4 regions of the Herbaspirillum sp. DW155 genome follow, and region 1 is predicted to be linked to each of the others. Evidence: predicted binding sites of a transcription regulator. Region 1 holds the regulator's gene; each other region holds the start of a gene.
What was found. The regulator sigma-54, encoded in region 1, starts transcription at its own class of promoters, with help from an activator protein. The targets are predictions, from matches to a motif close to TGGCANGNAANCTGCTTT.
Positions count from the first base shown of each region.

Region 2: the regulator sigma-54 is predicted to act here: its motif matches at 2,634-2,651, upstream of AACH55_RS22210 (outer envelope protein).
Region 3: the regulator sigma-54 is predicted to act here: its motif matches at 2,092-2,109, upstream of AACH55_RS23270 (nitrate- and nitrite sensing domain-containing protein).
Region 4: the regulator sigma-54 is predicted to act here: its motif matches at 2,439-2,456, upstream of AACH55_RS02835 (ammonium transporter).

Region 1 is NZ_AP029028.1:4,522,412-4,527,845, forward strand. Features, by position in the region: gene AACH55_RS20450 (HAD family hydrolase) at 1-42, shown strand, start outside; gene lptC (LPS export ABC transporter periplasmic protein LptC) at 39-647, shown strand; gene lptA (lipopolysaccharide transport periplasmic protein LptA) at 699-1,325, shown strand; gene lptB (LPS export ABC transporter ATP-binding protein) at 1,328-2,071, shown strand; gene AACH55_RS20470 (RNA polymerase factor sigma-54) at 2,140-3,630, shown strand; gene raiA (ribosome-associated translation inhibitor RaiA) at 3,784-4,146, shown strand; gene grxD (Grx4 family monothiol glutaredoxin) at 4,528-4,839, shown strand; gene AACH55_RS20485 (UbiX family flavin prenyltransferase) at 4,864-5,434, shown strand, end outside.
Region 2 is NZ_AP029028.1:4,868,503-4,873,936, forward strand. Features, by position in the region: gene AACH55_RS22205 (urate hydroxylase PuuD) at 88-1,329, opposite strand; gene AACH55_RS22210 (outer envelope protein) at 1,623-2,447, opposite strand; gene AACH55_RS22215 (ABC transporter substrate-binding protein) at 3,139-4,170, shown strand; gene AACH55_RS22220 (ABC transporter ATP-binding protein) at 4,260-5,045, shown strand; gene AACH55_RS22225 (ABC transporter permease) at 5,075-5,434, shown strand, end outside.
Region 3 is NZ_AP029028.1:5,099,393-5,104,826, reverse strand. Features, by position in the region: gene atzF (allophanate hydrolase) at 1-776, shown strand, start outside; gene AACH55_RS23270 (nitrate- and nitrite sensing domain-containing protein) at 793-2,052, opposite strand; gene AACH55_RS23265 (YitT family protein) at 2,179-2,826, opposite strand; gene AACH55_RS23260 (alpha/beta hydrolase) at 3,617-4,738, opposite strand; gene AACH55_RS23255 (LysR substrate-binding domain-containing protein) at 5,037-5,434, opposite strand, start outside.
Region 4 is NZ_AP029028.1:620,849-626,282, reverse strand. Features, by position in the region: gene AACH55_RS02845 (hypothetical protein) at 1-487, shown strand, start outside; gene AACH55_RS02840 (alkaline phosphatase D family protein) at 510-2,144, opposite strand; gene AACH55_RS02835 (ammonium transporter) at 2,506-3,708, shown strand; gene AACH55_RS02830 (methionine synthase) at 3,852-4,880, opposite strand; gene AACH55_RS02825 (DUF1852 domain-containing protein) at 4,906-5,434, opposite strand, start outside.

The DNA.
Region 1 (5,434 bases):
CAACACAACTACGAGGCGGCGCTGGCGCCGTACCTGGCATGAGCGGGCGCAGCGGCGAGCGCAATGCCGAGCGCATCCGTCTGGCCGTGATCCTGGTGATCCTGATCGGCGCAGCGCTGGGCAGCTTCTGGGTGATGCAAGCCATGCGCGCGGCCGGCGACCAGCAACCGGCACAGCGCCCACGCGGCAAACCCGACTACTACCTGGAAAACTTCAACTACGTGAAGATGGGCCCCACCGGCCTGCCGCGCTATGACGTCTCCGGGGTCAAGATGGTGCACTTCCCCAGTGACGACTCCTTCGAAATCACCAAACCGGTGGTGCACAACCTGGACCAGAACCAGGCGCCCATGGAGCTTTATTCGGACACCGCGCGCGTGACCGATGACCAGACCAAGATTCACATGTACGGCAACGCCAATGCCATCCGCTCCCCCTACAAGGGCCGCGAGGAAATGCACCTGGTCTCGGAATACCTTCTGCTGTTGCCTGACGATGAAATCGTCAAGACCGACAAGCCGGTGGCCATGACCATGGGCACCACGCGCCTGAACGGCGTAGGCATGGTGGCCAACAACGCGACCCAGGTGGTGCAGCTCTTCGGCAATGTACGCGGCTATTACGAGCCCACCCCCAAGAAACGCTAAGCCGGTTGAATCCGAGACAAGAACGCCAAGAACCGACCAGACAGGAAACCAATGAAACGCTCACTCTTACTGCCCATGCTGATGCTGGCTGCCGTGTGCGGCGTGGCCAACGCCGAGAAGGCGGACTCCACCAAGCCCACCAACATCGAGGCAGACCAGATGGTCTATGACGACGTGCGCCAGGTGAAGACCTTCACCGGCAACGTGGTCATGACCCGCGGCACTCTCATCATCAAGGCCGGCCGGGTGGTATTGACGACCGACCAGTACGGTTATGAAAACGCAGTGCTGTACGCGGCTCCGGGTTCGCTGGCCAACTTCCGCCAGAAGCGCGACGGCGGTCCCAACCTGTGGATCGAAGGCCAGGCCGAGCGTATCGAATATTCGGAGCAGACCGAAGTTTCCAAGCTGTTCCAGCGCGCGCACATCCAGCGCATGGATGGTGATCGCATCACCGATGAAGTCAACGGCGAGTTCATTTCCTATGACAGCCGCGCCGAATTCTATTCGGTCAACAACACCGCCAGCGGCGAAAGCAAGCCCGGCGCAGGCCGCATCACGGCCGTGATCCAGCCCAAGAATCCACCGCCGGATGGCACCGCCACACCGGCCCAGCCGGCCGCCAAGACCACGCCGGCGCAGCCTGCGCCGCGTCGCCAGAGCGGAAAGGACCAGTAACGATGACCACCAGCTCGCTGGTCGTTCGCGGCCTGAAGAAAAGTTATGGCGCGCGCCAGGTGGTGCGCGACGTCTCGATGGAAGTGCGCAGCGGCGAAGTGGTCGGACTGCTCGGCCCCAACGGCGCCGGCAAGACCACCTCGTTCTACATGATCGTGGGTCTGGTGCCTTCCGATGGCGGCGAGATCGCGCTGGACGACACCGCCATTTCACGCATGCCCATCCACAAGCGCGCCACCATGGGCTTGTCCTATCTGCCGCAGGAAGCCTCGGTGTTCCGCAAGCTGACGGTGGAAGACAATATCCGCGCGGTGCTCGAACTGCGCCGAGAAGAAGGCAAGCCGCTCTCGCGTGATGAAGTCGAGGGCCGCCTCAACAATCTGCTGCATGAACTGCAGATCGAGAAGCTGCGCGAGAGTCAGGCTTTGTCGCTCTCCGGCGGCGAGCGCCGCCGCGTGGAAATCGCCCGCGCGCTGGCCACCGATCCGCGCTTCGTACTGCTCGATGAACCCTTTGCCGGTATCGACCCGATTGCCGTGATCGAGATCCAGCGCATCGTGCGCTTCCTGAAGGAACGTGGCATCGGCGTGCTCATCACCGACCACAACGTGCGCGAGACGCTGGGCATCTGCGACCGTGCCTACATCATCAACCAGGGTACGGTGCTGGCCAGCGGCAGTCCGGAAGAGATCATCGCCAACGAATCGGTGCGCCGCGTGTATCTGGGTGAACACTTCCGCATGTAAGCAGGCCAACCTACTGACGCAACGACAGGCAGTGCAACCAGCGGACCACGCCGCTTCCAGAAAGACAGATGAAACAGTCTCTCCAGTTACGTACCTCGCAGCACCTCGCATTGACGCCGCAACTGCAGCAGTCGATCAGACTGTTGCAACTGTCGACGCTGGAACTGCACCAGGAACTGGAACAGATCCTCTCGGACAATCCCTTGCTGGAGCGGCTCGACGATGCGCTCGACAATTCGGTGCGCCTGCTGGCCGATGGCGCGGTCTCCAGCTCGCCCTCCAGCGGCGTAGCCGACACCTCTGGCGAAGGCAATGCCGAGCCGGCACCGGCAGCCGCCGATGGCGATTCCAGTTTTGACTACCAGGACAACAATCCCGAGAACGGCGTCACCGGTGAGGCCGACTGGAGCTTCGATGATGTGGCCCGCAGCGGCAAGTCGCCTGACGACGACGACGCCCGCCCGCAACTCGAAGCCCACGAACTGACCCTGCGCGAGCACCTACTGGAACAGATCCGCGTGACCGCACGCACCCAGCGCGACCGCGCCCTGCTGGAGTTGCTCACCGATGCGCTCGACGAGAGCGGCTATCTCGAAGAGCCGCTGGAAGACATCCTCGCGCGCCTGCCCGAAGAACTGGGCATCGACATGGAAGAGCTGTCGATTTCCCTGAAGCTGCTGCAGAGCCTGGACCCGGCCGGCGTGGGTGCGCGCAGTGCCGGTGAGTGCCTGGCCCTGCAGATCCGTCGCCTGCCCAAGATCCCCTTCGTCACGCGCAAGCTGGCGCTGCGCATCGTGGAAGATTACCTGCCGCTGTTCGCGCAGCGCGACTTCAACAAGATCAAGAAAGCCCTCGATTGCGATGACGAAGACCTGCGCGAAGCCCAGGCCGTGATCCGCCAGTGCCGTCCGCATCCGGGCGCCGATTTCGCGCGCGATGCCTCGGACTATGTGGTGCCGGACGTGATTGTCAAACAAACAAAGAACGGCTGGCAGGTCATGCTCAACCATGAGGTCATGCCCAAGCTGCGTGTCAATGCGATGTATGCCAGCGCGCTGAAGCAGGCCAAGGGAGAAGGATCGCTGTCGTCGCAGCTGCAGGAAGCCAAGTGGCTCATCAAGAATATGCGCCAGCGTTTCGACACGATTTTGCGTGTCGCACAGGCTATTGTGGAACGTCAAAGAAACTTCTTTTCACATGGGGCAGTGGCCATGCGCCCCCTTGTGCTGCGTGAAATTGCTGATACACTGGGTCTACACGAGAGCACCATCTCTCGCGTGACAACTCAGAAATACATGCTCACGCCGCACGGCATGTTTGAGTTGAAGTACTTCTTCGGTAGCCACGTCGCGACTGAAACCGGGGGCGAAGCCTCCTCCACCGCGATACGGGCGCTGATCAAACAGTTGATAGGAGCCGAGAACCCGCAGACCCCATTATCCGATAGCAAGATTGCGGATATGCTGGCAGAACAAGGCATGGTGGTCGCGCGACGCACAGTCGCCAAATACCGCGAAGTGTTGAAGATTCCGCCGGTCAATCTCCGCAAGTCCCTCTGAGTTTTTCCTCAGTTTTTCTGCAGTACCGTTGCTGTGTTCCGGCAAGCATCCCGCTGATGCCCATGCCATCCGACACGAAGACCGTGCCCGTGGTACAGCTGCAGCAAGGATCGATTGCACGAACCTCCAGTGACTTCACGATAGGAGTCTTGTATGAATCTGACCATCAGTGGACACCACCTCGAACTGACCCCCGCCATCCGGAAATACGTGCAAAGCAAGCTCACACGTATCAAGCGCCATTTCGACAACGTGATCGACGTCAGCGTGATCCTGAGCGTAGATAAACTCACAGAAAAGGAAAAGCGCCAAAAAGCGGAAATCAACGTCCACATCAAGGGGAAGGATTTACATGCAGAAAGCATTGCACACGACCTCTATGCTGCCATTGACACGCTGATCGACAAGCTCGATCGTCAGGTCATCAAGCACAAGGACAAGTTGCAGGAACATCACTCCATGGCCAAGCGCCTGCCGGATGAAGCGCCGGCTGATGCGGTGGCCGGAGCGGCATAAGCCAAGGACAACGTCGGCAAGCTGACTCGCAGCCCGCAGGCTGCTGAGAACGCCAGCCGAATCTCATGAGGAAGGGGCGCGCAAGCGCCCTTTTTCATTGGCCGCGCAGTCGGGCGGCAAGCCCTGTGGAAAAGATATAAAAGATAATCACCGGCAACTTTCCACAGCCATGACTCTCTGCAGCGAGCTGCCGATCCGCTGCTCCGCTTGAAGGCTGCGGCTGGCGTCCTCATATTAGGCTTCAGAGTCTGCATATCATATAAATTATTTCCCGGATGCAATTTCCACCACATTGCGCAGACTGCCGGCGCGCAGTCGTTTTCAACGCGGCTGCCGGCTTTTCCCTATAATGTCGGCAATCCCATTTTTAAAGGCATAGCCATGAGCGACGTCCAATCCTGGATCAAAGAAACCGTGACCCAAAACCCTGTGGTGCTGTTCATGAAGGGCACTGCGCAATTCCCGCAATGCGGCTTTTCCGGCAAGGCCATCCAGTTGCTCAAAGCCAGCGGCGCCGAAAACATCGTCACCGTCAACGTGCTGGAAAGCCCGGACGTGCGCCAGGGCATCAAGGAATACTCGAACTGGCCGACCATTCCCCAGCTGTACGTGAAGGGCGAATTCATCGGCGGCTCCGACATCATGAGCGAGATGTACGCTTCGGGCGAACTGCAGACCCTGATCAAGGGCTGATTCCTTCCTGATCCGCATTCGTTCGTGAGTACTTCCTCCGGCCAGCCCCGCCAGCGCCTGATCGTCGCCATCACCGGCGCGACCGGTGCCATTTATGGCGTGCGGCTGCTGGAGCATCTGCGCAAACATGGTCAGGTGGAAACGCACCTGATGGTCTCCGAAGCCGGCGTGCTCAATCTCCACCAGGAGCTGGACATGCGGCGCAAGGATGTCGAAGCCCTGGCCGACGTGGTACACAACGTGCGTGACGTGGGTGCCTGCATCGCCAGCGGTTCCTTCGCCTCCACCGGCATGGTGGTGGCGCCCTGTTCGATGAAGACGCTGGCGGCCGTGGCCCACGGCCTGTCCGACAACCTCATCACCCGCGCCGCCGATGTGGTGCTGAAGGAACGCCGGCGCCTGGTGCTGATGGTGCGCGAGACGCCCTTCAATCTGGCGCACCTGCGCAACATGACCGCCGTGACCGAAATGGGCGGAGTCATCTTCCCGCCCCTGCCCGGCTTTTACCAGCGTCCCGCTTCCATGGAAGAAATGGTCGATCACACGCTGGGCCGCGTGCTGGACATGCTCGGCATCCCGATGCAGCTCACGCCCG
Region 2 (5,434 bases), 350 kb from region 1:
TAGAGCGCAGAAAAGCAATCCGTGCAGACTACGCCAAACGGAACAACCAGAAAAACAGCCCGCCAAGACAAACCAACAATCAAAACATCACCGAACGGCAGCACCGCTTTCAAACCACTTCCCGATAATGGCGCGTTCATCATCGGTGATATGAGTCATGTTCCCAAGCGGCATAGCCTTCTGCACCACGGCTTGTTGATAAATCTGCTGAGCATGCTGCGAGATATGTTCAGGCGAATCGAGCAGAACGCCCTTGCCGGGAACGGGCATGAGGGTAGGTTGCGCCGAATGACACTGAATGCATCGCGCCTGAATGACTTGCTGTACTTGAGCAAACGCCCCACCCGCCTCAGCAACAGCGGCAGGAGCAGAAGCACCAGCAACGGGCGAAGAAGCAGCAACCGGCCTGGCCTGCATGGCAGGACTCATCCAGACGATCACCGCCAGCAACAAACCAACAGCAATCCCCGGATACCACCAGTTATAAACCCCCTTGTGCCGCAACACGAAGAACTGCCGGATCAAGGCCCCCGCCGCCATGATGCACAACAGCACCACCCAGTTATGCGGCGCCGAATAAGTCATGCTGTAGTGATTGGACAGCATCGCAAACAACACCGGCAAGGTGAAGTAAGTGTTGTGCACGCTACGCTGCTTGCCGCGCTTGCCATGAATCGGATCGGGTGCTTGTCCGGCCCGCATGGAAGCCACCATCTTGCGCTGCCCCGGAATGATCCACACCAGCACGTTCGCGCTCATGATCGTCGCCAGCGACGCCCCGCTGATGAGGAAAGCCGCCCGCCCCGAGAACAGATGACAAGCCGCCCACACCGACACGATCACCTGCAACCCCACCAGCAGATTGACCAGCCGGTCCGCCCCCGGCCGATCCCCGATGGTGCTGCAGATCGCGTCATAGATCAGCCAGTTGAACACCAGGAACGCAATGGCGGTGCCGCCGGCCATCGACGCCGACATGTCGAACACGTTGCGGTCCACCAGAAACACGTTCGCATTGAACAGATACAACAAGGAAAACAGCGCAAAGCCCGACAGCCAGGTACTGTAGGACTCCCAATAAAACCAGTGCAGATGCTCCGGCAACACCTTCGGCGCCAGCAGGTACTTCTGCGGATTGTAGAAACCGCCACCGTGCACCGCCCACAACTCGCCGCCGACGCCCTTCTCCTTCAACTCGGGATCGGTCGGTGCCACCAGACTGTTGTCCAGCCAGACGAAATAAAACGAAGAACCGATCCAGGCAATTGCCGTGATCACGTGCAGCCAGCGCAGCAGCAGATTCAGCCAGTCAAGTAGGTATGCTTCCATGATGCTCCGCCCTCATATTCCAATCGATGGACCAAGGCCGCCACACAGCCAGCCCGCCCGCTTCAAAACCAGCCATTAAATCTCAAGGCGACCGCTGCCATATGTCGCCATTCCTATAACCCACATACGCCAACAAACATATCAAGAGCACCCTGAGCACTCCCGACAGTGTAGCCATTTCCCGCCCGGCCCATGCGGGCTGAGCGCTGCCGCGCCGGACGCCCAATAAAAATGCCGGATCCGAAGACCCGGCATCGCCACGACGCTGCAAGCAGCCGGACCGAACCGACCGGTCAGAAGTGGTACTCGGCGCGCACCATCGGGGTCTTGGCCAGCGAACCCGGAACGTAGTTCGGGTTGCCGAACTTGTTGCGCCAGTATTGATATTCCAGACCCACGCGCAAGGTGTTCTTGCCCATGCCCATGGTCGTGCCCAGGTCATACATGATCTGGCCGTCGAAGTTCAGCTCGGCCGAAGTCGGACCGCCGAACTCGTTCTTGCCCTTGGACGCGATGTAGTTCGTGTAGCCTTCGAAAGACAGGCCGGTCGAACCCAGCGGAATGCCCCAGGACAGATTCAGCATCGGGTGGGTGTCATAGGTGTAGCGGCTGGAAACGCCGATGGGCTGGTTGCTTTCGAACAGCGCCAGCACGCTCACATTCAGGAAACCAGGCACGTCCATCATCAGGGTCGGACCGACCACCCACATGCGCTTCTTGGAAGCGTAGCTCTTGTCGTTCTTGGTGTTCCAGTCAAAGCCCAATGTCAGACCCACGCCGCGTGCCGGGCCGAACGACAGGTCCTTGCCGCTGATCTTGCCGATATCGAGGGTGTTGCGGTAGACGATGTAGGCTTCCTGGGCATTGTCATCCTTGCTGTTGGACATCAGCAGGTCCACGTTCAGGAAGTTGGTGCCGTACTTGTAGCCGCTGGCATGCGTGAAATTGATGATGCTCTTGGCGATGTCCTGCGAATTGAAGGGCTCGGCAAACTTCGTGCCGTAACGGTAGCCGATCGAATTGTCCGACCAGTCAGCGGCTTGCGCCGACAGGCTGCCTGCGGCCGAAGCGACCACCGCTGCCATCATCCAGTACTTCCCCTTGATACCCTTCTTCATAAGTTTCTCCCTGTGTTGCTTCTCTAAAAAATAGCGATTGAATCGGAGTCCGATTCGCATCCTGCGGCACCTTGCACTCTCCCCGCCGCAATATGGAAATCAGCACCCCGCGTGTGCTTGCCTTTGTCAAATAAGGTCTGGCAAATTGCAGACAGCGCTGCCGACACCCGCACCGACGGCAGCGTTTACGCAAAGCCCGTGCCAGCCCCCCAGGCCAGCAGTTGATGCCTGCGGCAACGCGAGCCGATATCGACCGATATCGACCATACGCTGCGCGCGCGGGGCGCAATCCTAGCCGAACCGGGGCGGTTTCCCAAGCCCCCGCGCCATGCGCAGCAGGAGGGTAGCTCGCATTGTTGACAATCGCATCTGCCGGGCGCGCAACGACAAAAAACAGCAGAAGGCGCGCTCCATCTGCCTTACAGCCCTGCCAGCCAAATTTTTTTAGTGCACTTTTTTCTACTTAGGTGCAGCGAAGCACCAAATTGTCGCAAATGGATTTTTTAATTGTCGACAAAAAATACCACGCCTGTCGATCATCGCGAGGACAGCTTGCTGACCGCATTCGCCTGCTGCGAGCGCGAGCAGCCGGGGCAATACGGCGCGCACCGCTCCTGCGGATGCTTGGCACATTAAATGCTATTGAAGCTGCGGGATCTCACATTCAAACGTACAGAGAAGGAAGTCCACCGTGCATTCCAGCAAGTTCTTCAAACTCGGCATCAGCCTTCTGCTCAGCGCCAGCTGCTCGCTCGCCCTGGCGCAGGAAACCCGGATCAAATTCCAGCTGGACTGGCGCTTCGAAGGCCCGGCCGCGCTCTTTCTGGTGGCCAAGTCCAAGGGTTACTTCGCGCAGGAAAAACTGGATGTCACCATCGATGCCGGCAACGGTTCGGGCAACGCCGTCAATCGCGTGGCCTCGGGTACCTATGACATGGGCTTTGCCGACATGGCCGCGCTGATGGAATTCACGGCCAACAATCCCGATGCACCGGGCAAGCCGGTGGCGGTGATGATGGTCTACAACGACACCCCGGCCGCGGTGTTCTCGCTCAAGAAATCCGGCATCAAGAAGCCCGCCGACCTGGCCGGCAAGAAACTGGGCGCGCCGGTGTTCGACGCCGGCCGTCGCGCCTATCCGATTTTTGCCAAGGCCAACGGTCTCGATGCCGCCAAGGCGCAGTGGACCAGCATGGACCCGCCGCTGCGCGAGACCATGCTGGCGCGTGGCGATGTGGATGCCATCACCGGTTTCTATTTCACGTCGCTGCTGAACCTCAATGCACGCGGCATCAAGGATGAAGACATCAACGTGATGATGTACCCGGACTATGGCGTGCGCCTGTATGGCAATACCATCATCGCTTCCGAGGCCATGGTCAAGAGCAGGCCGGAAGCCGTCAAGGGCTTCCTGCGCGCCTTCGCCAAGGCCAGCCGCGACGTCATGGCCAATCCCGAAGCCGCCATCAAAGTTCTGAAGGAACGCGATGGCCTCATCGACGAGAAGCTGGAACTGCGCCGCCTGAAGCTGGCCATAACCAGCGCCATCGCCACGCCGCATGCCAAGGCCGAAGGCTATGGCCAGGTCTACGGTCCGCGCCTGACCCTGATGGCCTCGCAGGTCTCGGACGCCTATGGCACCAAGACCCGCGTCAATGCGGACAAGATCTGGAACGGCAGCTTCCTGCCGAGCAAGGCCGAGCTGGACGTATTCCCCAAGTAAATCATTTATATCGTTTCAGCAACACCCTCCCCGGCAGGCCGGATCACGCCGTGCCAGCCGGGGCCGCACGCCCCAACCTGACTGCATTCATGAGCGAACCTTTCGTCGATTTCCGCCACGTCTACCTGGCCTATGATGGCGCCACCGAATTTGCGGTGGAAGACATCGACCTGCAGACCCGCGCAGGCGAATTCATCGCCATCGTCGGGCCGTCCGGCTGCGGCAAATCCACCTTCATGAAGCTGGCCACGGGCTTGAAGCAACCCAATCGCGGCAGTGTCGTCATCAATGGCCAGGCGGTCACAGGTCCGCTCAAGTTCGTCGGCATGGCCTTCCAGGCGCCGACCCTGTTGCCCTGGCGCACGACGCTGGACAATGTGCTGTTGCCGCTGGAGATCGTTGAACCCTATCGGCGCGACTTCAAGCAGAAGAAGGCCGAATACACCGAGCGCGCCCTCAAGCTCCTCAAGACCGTGGGCCTGGACGGCTATGCCGACAAGTTTCCCTGGCAACTCTCGGGTGGCATGCAGCAGCGCGCCTCGATCTGCCGCGCGCTGATCCACGAACCCAAGATGCTGTTGCTGGACGAACCCTTCGGCGCGCTCGATGCCTTCACCCGCGAGGAACTGTGGTGCGTGCTGCGCGACCTGTGGGCCGAGCGTCGCTTCAACGTCATCCTGGTCACGCACGACCTGCGCGAAGCGGCCTTCCTGGCCGACACCATCTACGTGATGAGCAAGCGCCCGGGACGTATCGTGGTGCGACGGGAAAATCCGCTGCCGCGTCCCTGCCCGCTGGAAACGACTTATACCGACGGCTTCAACGCGCTGGTGCATGAACTGCGCGAGCACATCGGCCACGTGCGCAATACCTGACGAGCCCATCGCCCCGGCCAAGGATACTCATGAAAACTCCCTTCAACGGCAAACTCAACCGCGCCGCCACCACGCTGGCGCCCTGGTTCCTGCTGCTCGCCATCCTGGGCGTGTGGCAATTCATCTGCAGCGTGTGGCAGGTCTCGGACTTCATCTTTCCGAGCCCCGCGTCCATCCTGCAGGCCATGGTGGACTATGCCGGTCCGATCACCGAGCATGCCCTGTCGACCTTTTGGGTCACCATGGTGGGCTTTGCCATTGCCGTGGTGGTCGGTGTGACGCTGGGCTTCGTGATCGGTTCTTCACCCATGCTGTATGCCGCCGCCTATCCGCTCATGACGGCTTTCAATGCCTTGCCCAAGGCGGCTTTCGTGCCGGTGCTGGTGGTC
Region 3 (5,434 bases), 580 kb from region 1:
TCACCGCCACGGCGGCCGAAGCCAGCCACTTGCTGGCCTTGTGTACGCAGTCCGGGCAGTCCGATGAGCGCGACGAATACAGCCGTGCCAACCTGCCGCACAACGACGCCTCGGCGTTCCGGCCGCCGCGCCAGGGACTGCGTTTCGGCGTGCCGCGTCAGCTGGAATTCCTCGGCTGCAGCGAAAGCCCGGCCCTGTTCGTGGAGGCGCTGGCGCAGATGGAAGCCATCGGCGGCGTGGCCGTGCCCATCGATTTCACGCCCTTCCTGGAGGCTGCGCGCCTGCTCTACGAGGGACCATGGGTGGCCGAGCGTTACAGCATCATCGAAACCTTGTTGCAGGAACGGCCCGAGGCCGTCTTGCCGGTGATCCGCGACGTGCTGCGCAAGGCGCCCGAGTACAGCGCCGTGGATACCTTCCGCGCGCAATATCGCCTGCAGCAACTGAAGGTCGAATGCGACCGCATCCTGGCCACCGTCGATTGCGTGGTGACGCCGGCCTACCCGCGTCCGGTGACGCTGGAAGAATTGCGCGAGCAGCCGGTACAGCGCAATTCGGACCTGGGCTGGTACACCAATTTCATGAACATGCTGGATTACGCTGCCGTGGCCACACCCATGAACTTCATGAAGAATGGCCTGCCCTGGGGGATCACCGTGTTCGGCCCGGCCTTCAGCGACCAGGCCCTGCTGGGCGTGGCCGATGCCTTGCAGCGCGCACACGGACAGCCGCTGGTCGGACAGCGCCAGATCGAAGGGCGCTTGCTGGCGGCCTGAGCGAAAAGGGGGAGACTCAGGCGTCCGGCAGGATTTCGGTCAGCGACAGGATCGCCTGGGCCACCTCGGCAATGCGCCGGTTCTGGTTCATCGCATGCTTGCGCAGCAGGCGATAGGCGGCTTCTTCGTTGAGTCCCTGCTTCATCATCAGCACGCCCTTGGCGCGCTCGATGAGCTTGCGTTCTTCCAGGCTCTCGCGCACGGTGGCCAGTTCCTGGGTCAGGTTTTGCAGGCGTTCGGACTGGCTGCGCAGGATCTCGACGATGGATTGCGTCAGGTGCGGACCCACGCCTGCGCGCAGCGATTCCTCCGGCAGGGTCTGGCCTTCCAGGCTGGAAGAGAACGCCGCCAGCGGGGCCAGCGGGTCCAGTGCATCGGCCTGGCTGAAGAGCTGGCCCTGGTCGTCCAGTTCCTTCTGCAATTCGACGATCTTCTCCCGGCATTGCGACTGCACGTATTGCGCCAGATGGATCTCGACCTGATGCAGACCATCGATGCGGGTGGAGCAGCATTGATACCAGGCATCGGCCAGGTCGGTCGCCAGTGGCCGGTCGTGAGCGGTGAGCAGCTTGCGGCGCAGCCTTTCCAGATCGGCCAGGGGCAGGGTCGCCTGCATGGCGCTCCATTCGTTGCGGAAGCCCTCGGCGAAGGATTCGAAGCGGCGCAGGGCCTGCTCCTGCATCTCGATCTGGGTCTCGATGGCTTGCTCCTGCTCGCGCGTGATCTTGCCCATGGCAAAGGCAGCGGCGCCGGAGGCACGTTCGCGGCCGGCGAATTCCTTGCCCTGCATGAGGTTGAACAGCGCCACCAGCAGGCGCGAGATCTGCGGATCGACCGCCACGTCGGCGGCTTCGAACACCAGCGCCAGCAGCGCTCCCACCACGGTCTTGAAGCGCTCGTAGCTGGCCGCCGGCGTGCAGGCCAGCGCGGCCACGTCGGCGCGCAGCCTGGGCATGCCATCGAGGGCATGCAGGGCGAAGGCGATACGGGTGTACAGGCGCGCACCGTTGGAGAGGGCGTTGTCGTGTTCGGTCGATTCCAGCCAGGCCTCGAACTGGCGCTGTGCCGCCTGGCTGGCGGCCACGCGCTCCTGCCATACCTGCCCGTCGCGCTCGCCGCGCGAGCCGAGGTAGATGTTGGAAATGCCGCGCTCCTGCTGCAGGCAGTGGATCAGCTTGCCTACTGTCAGGACCAGCTGGCAGGTGCGTGCCAGGCGTTGCAGTTCTTCCACTTCGCAGCGGCGGGCGGTGATCAGGTAGTTCAGGACTTGGCTCATGGACGGCAGGACGAAAAAATCTCAGGGATACCGGCAATGCCAGCAAGATTCATGCAATGCAGGTAATGCATGTGTTTCCCGGATTGTAATGGAATCGTCCTGCGCGACGCCGCCTGCCAGCGCGGCCTATCGGGCGATATACCACTCGTAGCGGTGATTCCAGGCCACGAACAGGTTCATCGTCACGGCCCCGACCAGCGAATACATGACCCGCTCTGCCGGCAGGAAGAAGGCGGCCGTGGCGAACAGCGCCAGATCAAAACCCATCAGCAGCCAGCCGGCCTTGAAGCCGGTGCGTTCCTGCACGTAGGTGGCGAGGATGCTCATGCCGCCGCAGCTGGCCTGATGGCGGAACAGGCCGATGAGGCCAATGCCCACGCACAGCCCGGCCAGCACCGCGCCCACGGCGGGATCGAGATGGCTGTAGCTGATGTAGTTGCCGGCGATGTTGGTCAGCAAAGAGACTGCCGTGACGGCGGCCAGGGTGCGCCAGGTGAAGGCCGCCCCCATGCGCAGGGCGGCCAGCAGGTAGAAGGGCAGATTGATGAGGGTGAAGGCCATGCCGAAGCTCATGCCCGTCACATAGGTCACCAGAAAGGCCACGCCGGCGATCTGTCCGATGATCAGCCCCAGACTGTGCAGCATGGACATGCCAAAGGAAATCATCACCACGCCGAAGAGCTGGCCTTGCAGGTTGTCGATCCAGCTGTGGCGCACGGGCGGCGTGGAGGCAATGGGCGTGGAGGGCGAGGAATCCGCAGTGGAAGTCGTCATGGCAATACCAATCATCAATCGTGGATAACGAACGCGTCACGTCAATGGCCATGCCCGCGGGTAAGCCGGCACAGCCATCGGTGTGCAGCTGCCTTCAATCGTCGGCAGCCGCCGCAGGAGCGCATGGTAAAGGATTTGTTGCAGTGCCGCGATGACCGGATGAGGCGGCGCGGCGCCATTGCAACAGTTCTCGTCTAGCAGGAAATGTGCCAGACGCCGTGCCGGACGAGCGGGTGCCGGCATCTGAGCGGCGTTCCCGTGATCTAGAGCACCTTGCTCCAAACCTGGGCATGTCGCCCTGGTCCGTAGAACCCATTTCATAAATAGGCGTGAGTGCGAGCGAGTCCCGTTTGGGATGAAGTGCAAGGCGCGAATTTGGGTCAAGACTGGGCGTCTTGACCCAAATTCGTAACGCAGCAATTCGCCCAAACGGGCCGCTCCCTGCGGGTTCTGTCCAGAAAGGGCGCTGGCCGCGTTGCACTCCTTGCGTGTGGCACCGCCACACGACGCGTCGCGCGCCTTGCCAGCGCCCTTTCTGGACAGAACGCATCTCACGCCTATTTATGAAATGGGTTCTAGTAGTCCGTCATCGCGCCGTGGCTGGCATCGAAGAGATGATCGTAGAAACCCCAGCTGGCCCGGTAACGCGGTCCGCTGTTGACTACCAGTTGCCCGCGCCTGCCGCACGGGCCTCGTCACACGTTGGCCGCAGCAGTGCGCGGCCGATCAGGATGCGCCTGAACACCTGAGTGCCCCGCCCGGCGATCCGGTGCTCACTCCGACTGCATCCCTAGGCGAGGTGCGTACGGAAGAAACTGGTCAGCTTGTCAAAGGGAATCAGATCAACCCGGTCATACAGGTCAACGTGAACCGCTCCCGGAATGATCATCAGCTCCTTCGGTTCGGCCGCTGCCGCGAAGGCGGTTTCGCTGAAGTAGCGCGAATGTGCCTTCTCGCCGTGGATCAGCAACAGCGGACGTGGCGAAATCTCCTTGATGTAGCTGAGGATGGGCATGTTGACGAAGGACAGCGGCATGGTCACGGTCCAGGACGCATTGGAGTTCACCGATCTTGGATGGAAACCGCGGGCGGTCCGGTAGTAATCGTGATACTCCACCAGGAACCGTGCTTCGCCGCCCTTGAGCTGGTTCATGACCGGACCATAGGCGGGAGTGCCGTTCTCGGCGTCCTTCCAGCGTTGCTGGCCCAGTTGCTCCAGCATCTGCGTGCGCTGCGCCAGGGTTACGCTGTCGTTGTAACCCCGCGAGAGCACGCGCGTCATGTCATACATGGTGCTGGCGACCACCGCCCTGACGCGCTTGTCCACTGCGGCTGCGTTCAGGGCCATGCCACCCCAGCCGCAGACGCCGATCATGCCGATGCGTGCGCGATCCACGTTGGGCAGCAAACCGATGAAGTCGACCGCAGCGCTGAAGTCCTCGGTATTGATGTCGGGCGAAGCCACATTGCGCGGCTCGCCGCCACTCTCGCCGGTGAAGGATGGATCGAAGGCCAGCGTGACGAAGCCGCGCTCGGCCATGGTCTGGGCATACAGCCCGGAGGATTGCTCCTTGACCGCACCGAACGGACCGCTGACCACGATGGCGGCAATGCGGCCGCTGATGTTCCTCGGTTCATAGAGATCACCCGAGAGCACGATGCCATAGCGGTTGCGGAAGCTGACCTTGCGGTGCTCCACCCTGGCGCTTTGCGGGAAGGTCTTGTCCCACAGCGCGCCACCGTCGGTGAATTGCAGGGGCAAGCTGCGGGTGGCTTGTGCGCTGGCAGTCGTCACGAAAGTGGTTCCCAGGGCGGCAAGACCGGCGCCGGCCGCCTTGAGCATGCCGCGCCGGCTTACGGTGGTCTGTTCCGGAGGGAGGGATTTTTCTGCGATTTCGGTATGTTCGTTCATTGCATTTCCAGTCACTGGGGCTACAGCACGCAAAGGGGGAAAGGAAGTTCAGCGGAGCGCTCAACCCACCAGCCGCCGGGCCGCTGCCCGGCGTTTGTCGATGCTGGTGAGCACGGACGGGCGTCCGCGTCTTGCGCCGGGTTCGCTGGGGGGGGGGGCAGCTTCCCTGGGCACGGCAAAGTCTGTCAGGGGCGGGCGACTCTGACTAGCCGGGCAATGCTTAATTCCCTTATTAGGGCGGCTAATGGATGGACCTTGCTGCATGCAACCAGTCGGGTTTGCATACAACTTCGATTGGCTACCAACGCATGGTCTTTGCGAAGTCCACGAAGGCGCGCAATGGCGCCGGCAGGTAACGGCGACCAGGATAGTACAGCAACGGGCCGGTAAAGCTGGGCCACCAAGGCTTCAACAATGGCTCCAGTTCGCCGCGGTCGATATAAGGCTGCAGCCACTCCTCGAACAGGTAGATCACGCCCGCGCCGGCGACCGCCGCATCAACTGCCAGGTCAGCGGCAGCACCAAAGTTGACGATCAGCGGTCCGTTTGTTTCCACCGTCAATGATTTTCCTTTTTTCGTAAAGTGCCACGGCGGCATGGCACCACTGGAAAAGCGTCCGCGCAGACAGATATGCTCGCGCAGATCGCGCGGGTGCCTTGGCCTGCCGTGTTGTGCGAGATAACCGGGCGAAGCCG
Region 4 (5,434 bases), 1.6 Mb from region 1:
GATCGCAAGCGACATCCTGCCCATGACCGAGCAGCTCAAGAGCGACCTCAAGCTCACCCCCAACCAGCAGATCCTGTGGCGCCAGACCGAGCAAAAGACCCGCGCCATCCTGGCACAGCGCCAGCAACGGCGCGCGCACCTGCAAGAACATACGGAGCAGGTCTTGCATGCACCCGGCGGCGACTTCCGCGAGCTGGCCGCCGACTATGACAACGATGGCCGTGCCGCCGAAGAGGAAGGACGCCAGTTGCGCGAGATCTGGTTTGCGATGGCCGATGCCCTCGATGACGGCCAGCGCAAGCAAGTCCAGGATTACATCGTGGACCGCATGCAGCGCGTGGCCGATGGTCCCGCGCACGGTGACGGCGGACGCAGCCGCTCCGGCGGTGGCATGGGCGGCCGTGGCGGGATGGGTGGCGGCAGTATGGGTGGCGGAGGAATGGGCGGCATGGGCGGCGGCAGCTTCAGCACCGACAACGGCTTCTGAGGCCGCGCCGCCCGGGCCCCGGTCAAGCCTGCTCGGGCGGCAGCTCGACCTTGTAGATTTCCCGGCCGTCGGTGTTGTGCAGGGTGACGGTCAGGGTCCTGGTCTTCGCATCGATCTTGCCGATGCCAAAGAACTGCAGCAAGTCGGCCGGTGAGCGGTTCTGTTTCATGTCGGCCGGGATGCTAACGAAACGCACGTCCGGACCGAAGGTGCGATCGATCTCGCCCGGCCCGAAGGTCCCGGCATTGATGGGGCCGCCGACGAATTCCCAGAAGGGCTTGAAGTCGGTGAACTGCGCGCGCTCGGGCGCATAGTGCGTCGCCGAGGCGTAGTGCACGTCGGCCGTCACCCACACCACATTCTTGATGTCGTGCTGCTTGATGAAGCGCAGCAGTTCAGCCACCTCCAGCTCGCGCCCGGACGGCTTGCCGTTGTCGGCATTGGCCCAGGCTTCGAAGGTCCCCTTGGGTACATCGGGGTTCAGGTCCGGCACCACGATGGACAGCGGCATGTCGCTGGCGATCAGCTTCCAGGTCGCGCGCGACCGCAGCAACGCCTGCTTGATCCAGCGCATCTGCCCGGGGCCGAGGAAATCGGCGTCGTGCCCACCCTTCTGGCGATTGGGCGAATTGCGGCCGCGATAGCTGCGTTCGTCCAGCATGAACACATCAAGTAGCGGGCCGTGCTGGAAGGCGCGATAGATACGGAAGGGATCAGCGCTATCGATGCGGAAAGGGTTGTGCTCGAACATGGCCTGGCGCGCACGCGCGGCCAGCACGTCGATATTGCGTTCGTCATAGCGCTTCTCGGCCGCACCGATCTGCTGGCCCGGATACCAGTTGTTGCGCACCTCGTGGTCATCCCACTGCACCAGGAACGGCACCTCGGCGGCGAAGCGGCGCTTGCTGGCGTCCAGCATGTTGTAGGCGAAGTTGCCGCGATAGTCATCCAGCGTCTGCGCCACCTTGGACTTGGCTTCGGTCACCACGTTGCGCCACAGCGTTCCGTCGTCCAGCTTCACTTCCGCCTGGATCGGCCCATCGGCATAGATCTGGTCGCCCGAGTGGATGAAGAAATCCGGGCGGAAGCGGCGCATGCTTTCATACACCCGATAACCACCCCACTGCTCGTTGATCCCCCAGCCCTGACCCGCTTCATCGCCCGAAAAGGCAAAGGTGACGTCACGCGCCTGGCCCTGCATCGAGGCCGGCACCATGAGGCTGCCGGTCAGCGGCTCGCTCAGGGCCGACTCATGCACCAGATTCTGGAAGCGCACGCGATAGTAGACGCGCTGCCCCGCCGGCAGGCCGCGCAGATCCACGCGGGCGGTGTAGTCCTCGCGCGCCAGCGCGGTGGGGCCGGCGATGCGGATGGGGTTGGAGAAATTCTCGCTGGTGGAGTACTCGACCAGCATGCGCGCATTGCGGTCGGCGCGGGCCCAGACCATGGCGCTGTCGCGGGTGACGTCGCCGCTCATGATGCCGCCCGGGAATTGCGGACGCAGGCGTTCGGAAGTGACGATGGCCGGCGCAGCGGGCTCTGTCGCGGACAATGCGGCGGGGCTGGCGATCACGGCGGCGCTGCCCACGGCAGTAACGGCGGTGTCGCGCAGGAAGCGGCGGCGGCTGTGGTCGGCGGGCGGATTCTGATCGGGCATGGCAACTCCTGTGAGGGTGAGGTAAAGCGAAGTAAAGGGGGAGTTGCAATTTAGCAATCGAGTATGACCGGTCCATGAAAGGAGGATGACCAAGGCTGACCAGACACACGGAGAGCAAAAAATTGATGGGATTTACAGCAAAAATTCGAGATCGACCCCATTGCACCAAAATGCAGCCATCCTGTCGGCCTCACCTCACCGATGCACATCATTCGTGCAAACACTATACTGACATCCATCTGACGCACCGATAAAGTCCTTTTGAATCAAGCTTCTGCAGAATAATCACCAAATTGGAACGAAAATTGCTTAAGTCCGTGCTTCCGATTCTTTTATTGCACACTTTTTGGGAGATTTTCTGGTGGACGATCACAAAAACGGCGCAGACGCCCTCTTCATCCTGCTGGGGGCGATCATGATCCTGGCCATGCATGCCGGCTTCGCCTTCCTGGAACTGGGAACGGTGCGCAGGAAGAACCAGGTCAATGCCCTGGTGAAGATCCTGGCGGACTTTGCGGTGTCGACCATCGTCTATTTCTTCATCGGCTATTACGTGGCCTATGGGGTGAGCTTCTTCGCGGGTGCCGAGACGCTGGCCGAGCGCAGCGGTTTCGAGCTGGTGAAGTTCTTCTTCCTGCTGACCTTTGCGGCGGCCATCCCGGCCATCATTTCGGGCGGCATTGCCGAGCGCTCCAAGTTCAATCCGCAACTGGTGGCCACTGCCGTGCTGGTGGGCCTGGTCTATCCCTTCTTCGAGGGCATTGCATGGAACCAGCACCTGGGCGTGCAGGCCTGGCTGGCTGCGACCTTTGGCGCCGAGTTCCATGACTTCGCCGGTTCCATCGTGGTCCACGCCGTGGGCGGCTGGATCGCCCTGCCTGCCGTGCTGCTGCTGGGTGCGCGCCGTGGCCGCTACAGCAAGGAAGGCGCGGTGGCGGCACATCCGCCCTCCAACATTCCCTTCCTGGCGCTGGGTGCGTGGATCCTGACCGTGGGCTGGTTCGGCTTCAACGTCATGAGCGCGCAGACGCTGGACAAGATGAATGGCCTGGTAGCGATGAATTCACTCATGGCCATGGCCGGTGGCACGCTGGTGGCACTGCTGATGGGACGCAACGATCCCGGCTTCGCCTACAACGGCCCGCTGGCGGGCCTGGTGGCGGTGTGCGCCGGCTCGGACCTGATGCACCCGCTGGGCGCGCTGGTCACCGGTGGCATTGCCGGCGCGATTTTCGTGTGGATGTTCACCCGCACCCAGAACAAGTGGAAGATCGACGATGTGCTGGGCGTGTGGCCGCTGCACGGGCTGTGCGGTTTGTGGGGCGGACTGGCGGCGGGCATCTTCGGCCTGCAGGCGCTGGGCGGACGGGGTGGCGTGTCCTTCATGGCGCAGTTGATCGGCAGCCTCATGGGCATTGCCATTGCGGCGGTGGGCGGCTGGATTGTGTATGGCTTGCTGAAGAAGACGGTCGGGATTCGCCTGGATCCGGAACAGGAATTCGAAGGGGCCGATCTGGCGATTCACAAGATCTCTTCTACGGCGGAGAGGGAGACCAGTTGGTAAGGCGGGGGGGGGGGGGATAAATAGAATAAAGTCTGGCATCCGCCCCATGCAGTCGATACCCATCCCGCCGACCAGACGGGATGGGATACAAGCAAGGCACCCCTTGTGTTGAGTGCGAAGGGGCTCGCCCCTTCAGACACAAATCAAACTCCCAATTCCCTCCGCACGATCTCGGCCCCCGCGCTCAGCGCACCAAGCTTGCCCCGCGCAAGCTCTCGCGGCAACGGCGCCATCCCGCAGTTGGTACAAGGATAGAGCTTGTCCGCATCGACGAACTGCAATGCCTTGCGCAAGGTCGCCGCAACTTCCTCGGGCGTCTCCACCTTGTGACTGGCCACATCGATGGCCCCCACCATCACCTTCTTGCCGCGAATGAGTTCGATCAGCTCCATGGGCACACGTGCGTTGTGGCATTCGAGTGAAACGATATCGATGTTCGATGCCTGCAACCTGGGGAAGGTCTGCTCATACTGCCGCCATTGCGAACCCAATGTCTGCTTCCAGTCCGTGTTGGCCTTGATGCCGTAGCCATAGCAGATGTGCACGGCAGTCTCGCACCTGAGCCCCTCGATGGCGCGCTCCAGCGTGGCCACGCCCCAGTCATTGACTTCATCGAAGAAGACATTGAAGGCCGGCTCATCGAACTGGATGATGTCCACGCCCGCGGCCTCCAGCTCGCGCGCTTCCTGGTTGAGGATCACGGCGAACTCCCAGGCCAGTTTTTCGCGGCTCTTGTAGTGGGCATCGTAGAGCGTGTCGATCATCGTCATCGGCCCCGGCAGCGCCCACTTGATCGGCTGATCGGTCTGACCGCGCAGGAATCTCGCATCCTCCACGAACACCGGCTTCTGGCGCGACACCGCACCCACTACCGTGGGCACGCTGGCGTCATAACGATTGCGAATGCGCACGGTCTCGCGCCTGGCAAAATCCACGCCGTCGAGATGCTCGATGAACGTGGTCACGAAATGCTGGCGCGTCTGCTCGCCGTCACTGACGATATCGATTCCGGCGTGCTGCTGCTCTTGCAGCGACAGGCGCAAGGCATCGCGCTTGGCCTCAAGCAATTCATCCCCCTGCAGCCTCCAGGGCGACCACAGTTTCTCGGGCTCGGCCAGCCAGGCGGGTTTCGGCAGGCTGCCGGCGGTGGAGGTGGGCAATATTTTTTTCATGGTGAAGACCTTGTGGGTGGAGCGATCAATGAGCGTAACTGGCCGACCACTGCTCGAGCACGGCGCGGTAGGGCTTGATGAAATGTTCCTCGGCAAAGCGTCCCTGCTGGATCGCCAGGCGGCTGCGCTCTTCGCGGTCATAGACGATGCGCGTGACCGAATAGTCCTGATGCTGCAGGCTGGGCTGATAGGTTTTGCCGGCCGCCGAATTGGCGTTGTAGATTTCAGGGCGATAGATTTTCTGGAAGGTCTCCATCGTGCTGATGGTGCTGATCAGTTCCAGGTTCGTGTAGTCGCGCAGCAGGTCGCCGCTGAAGTAGAAGGCCAGCGGCGCGGCGCTGTCGGGCGGCATGAAGTAGCGCACCTGCAGACCCATCTTGGCGAAATAGGCGTCCGTCAGTGATGACTCGTTCTGCAGATACTCCACGCCCAGCACCGGATGGAAGTTCTCCGTGCGGTGATAGGTCTTGCTGCTGGCCACGCTCAGGCAGATGACCGGCGGCTTGCTGAAGTGCGCCCGGTAAGCATCCGACTCCACGAAACGCCTGAACAGC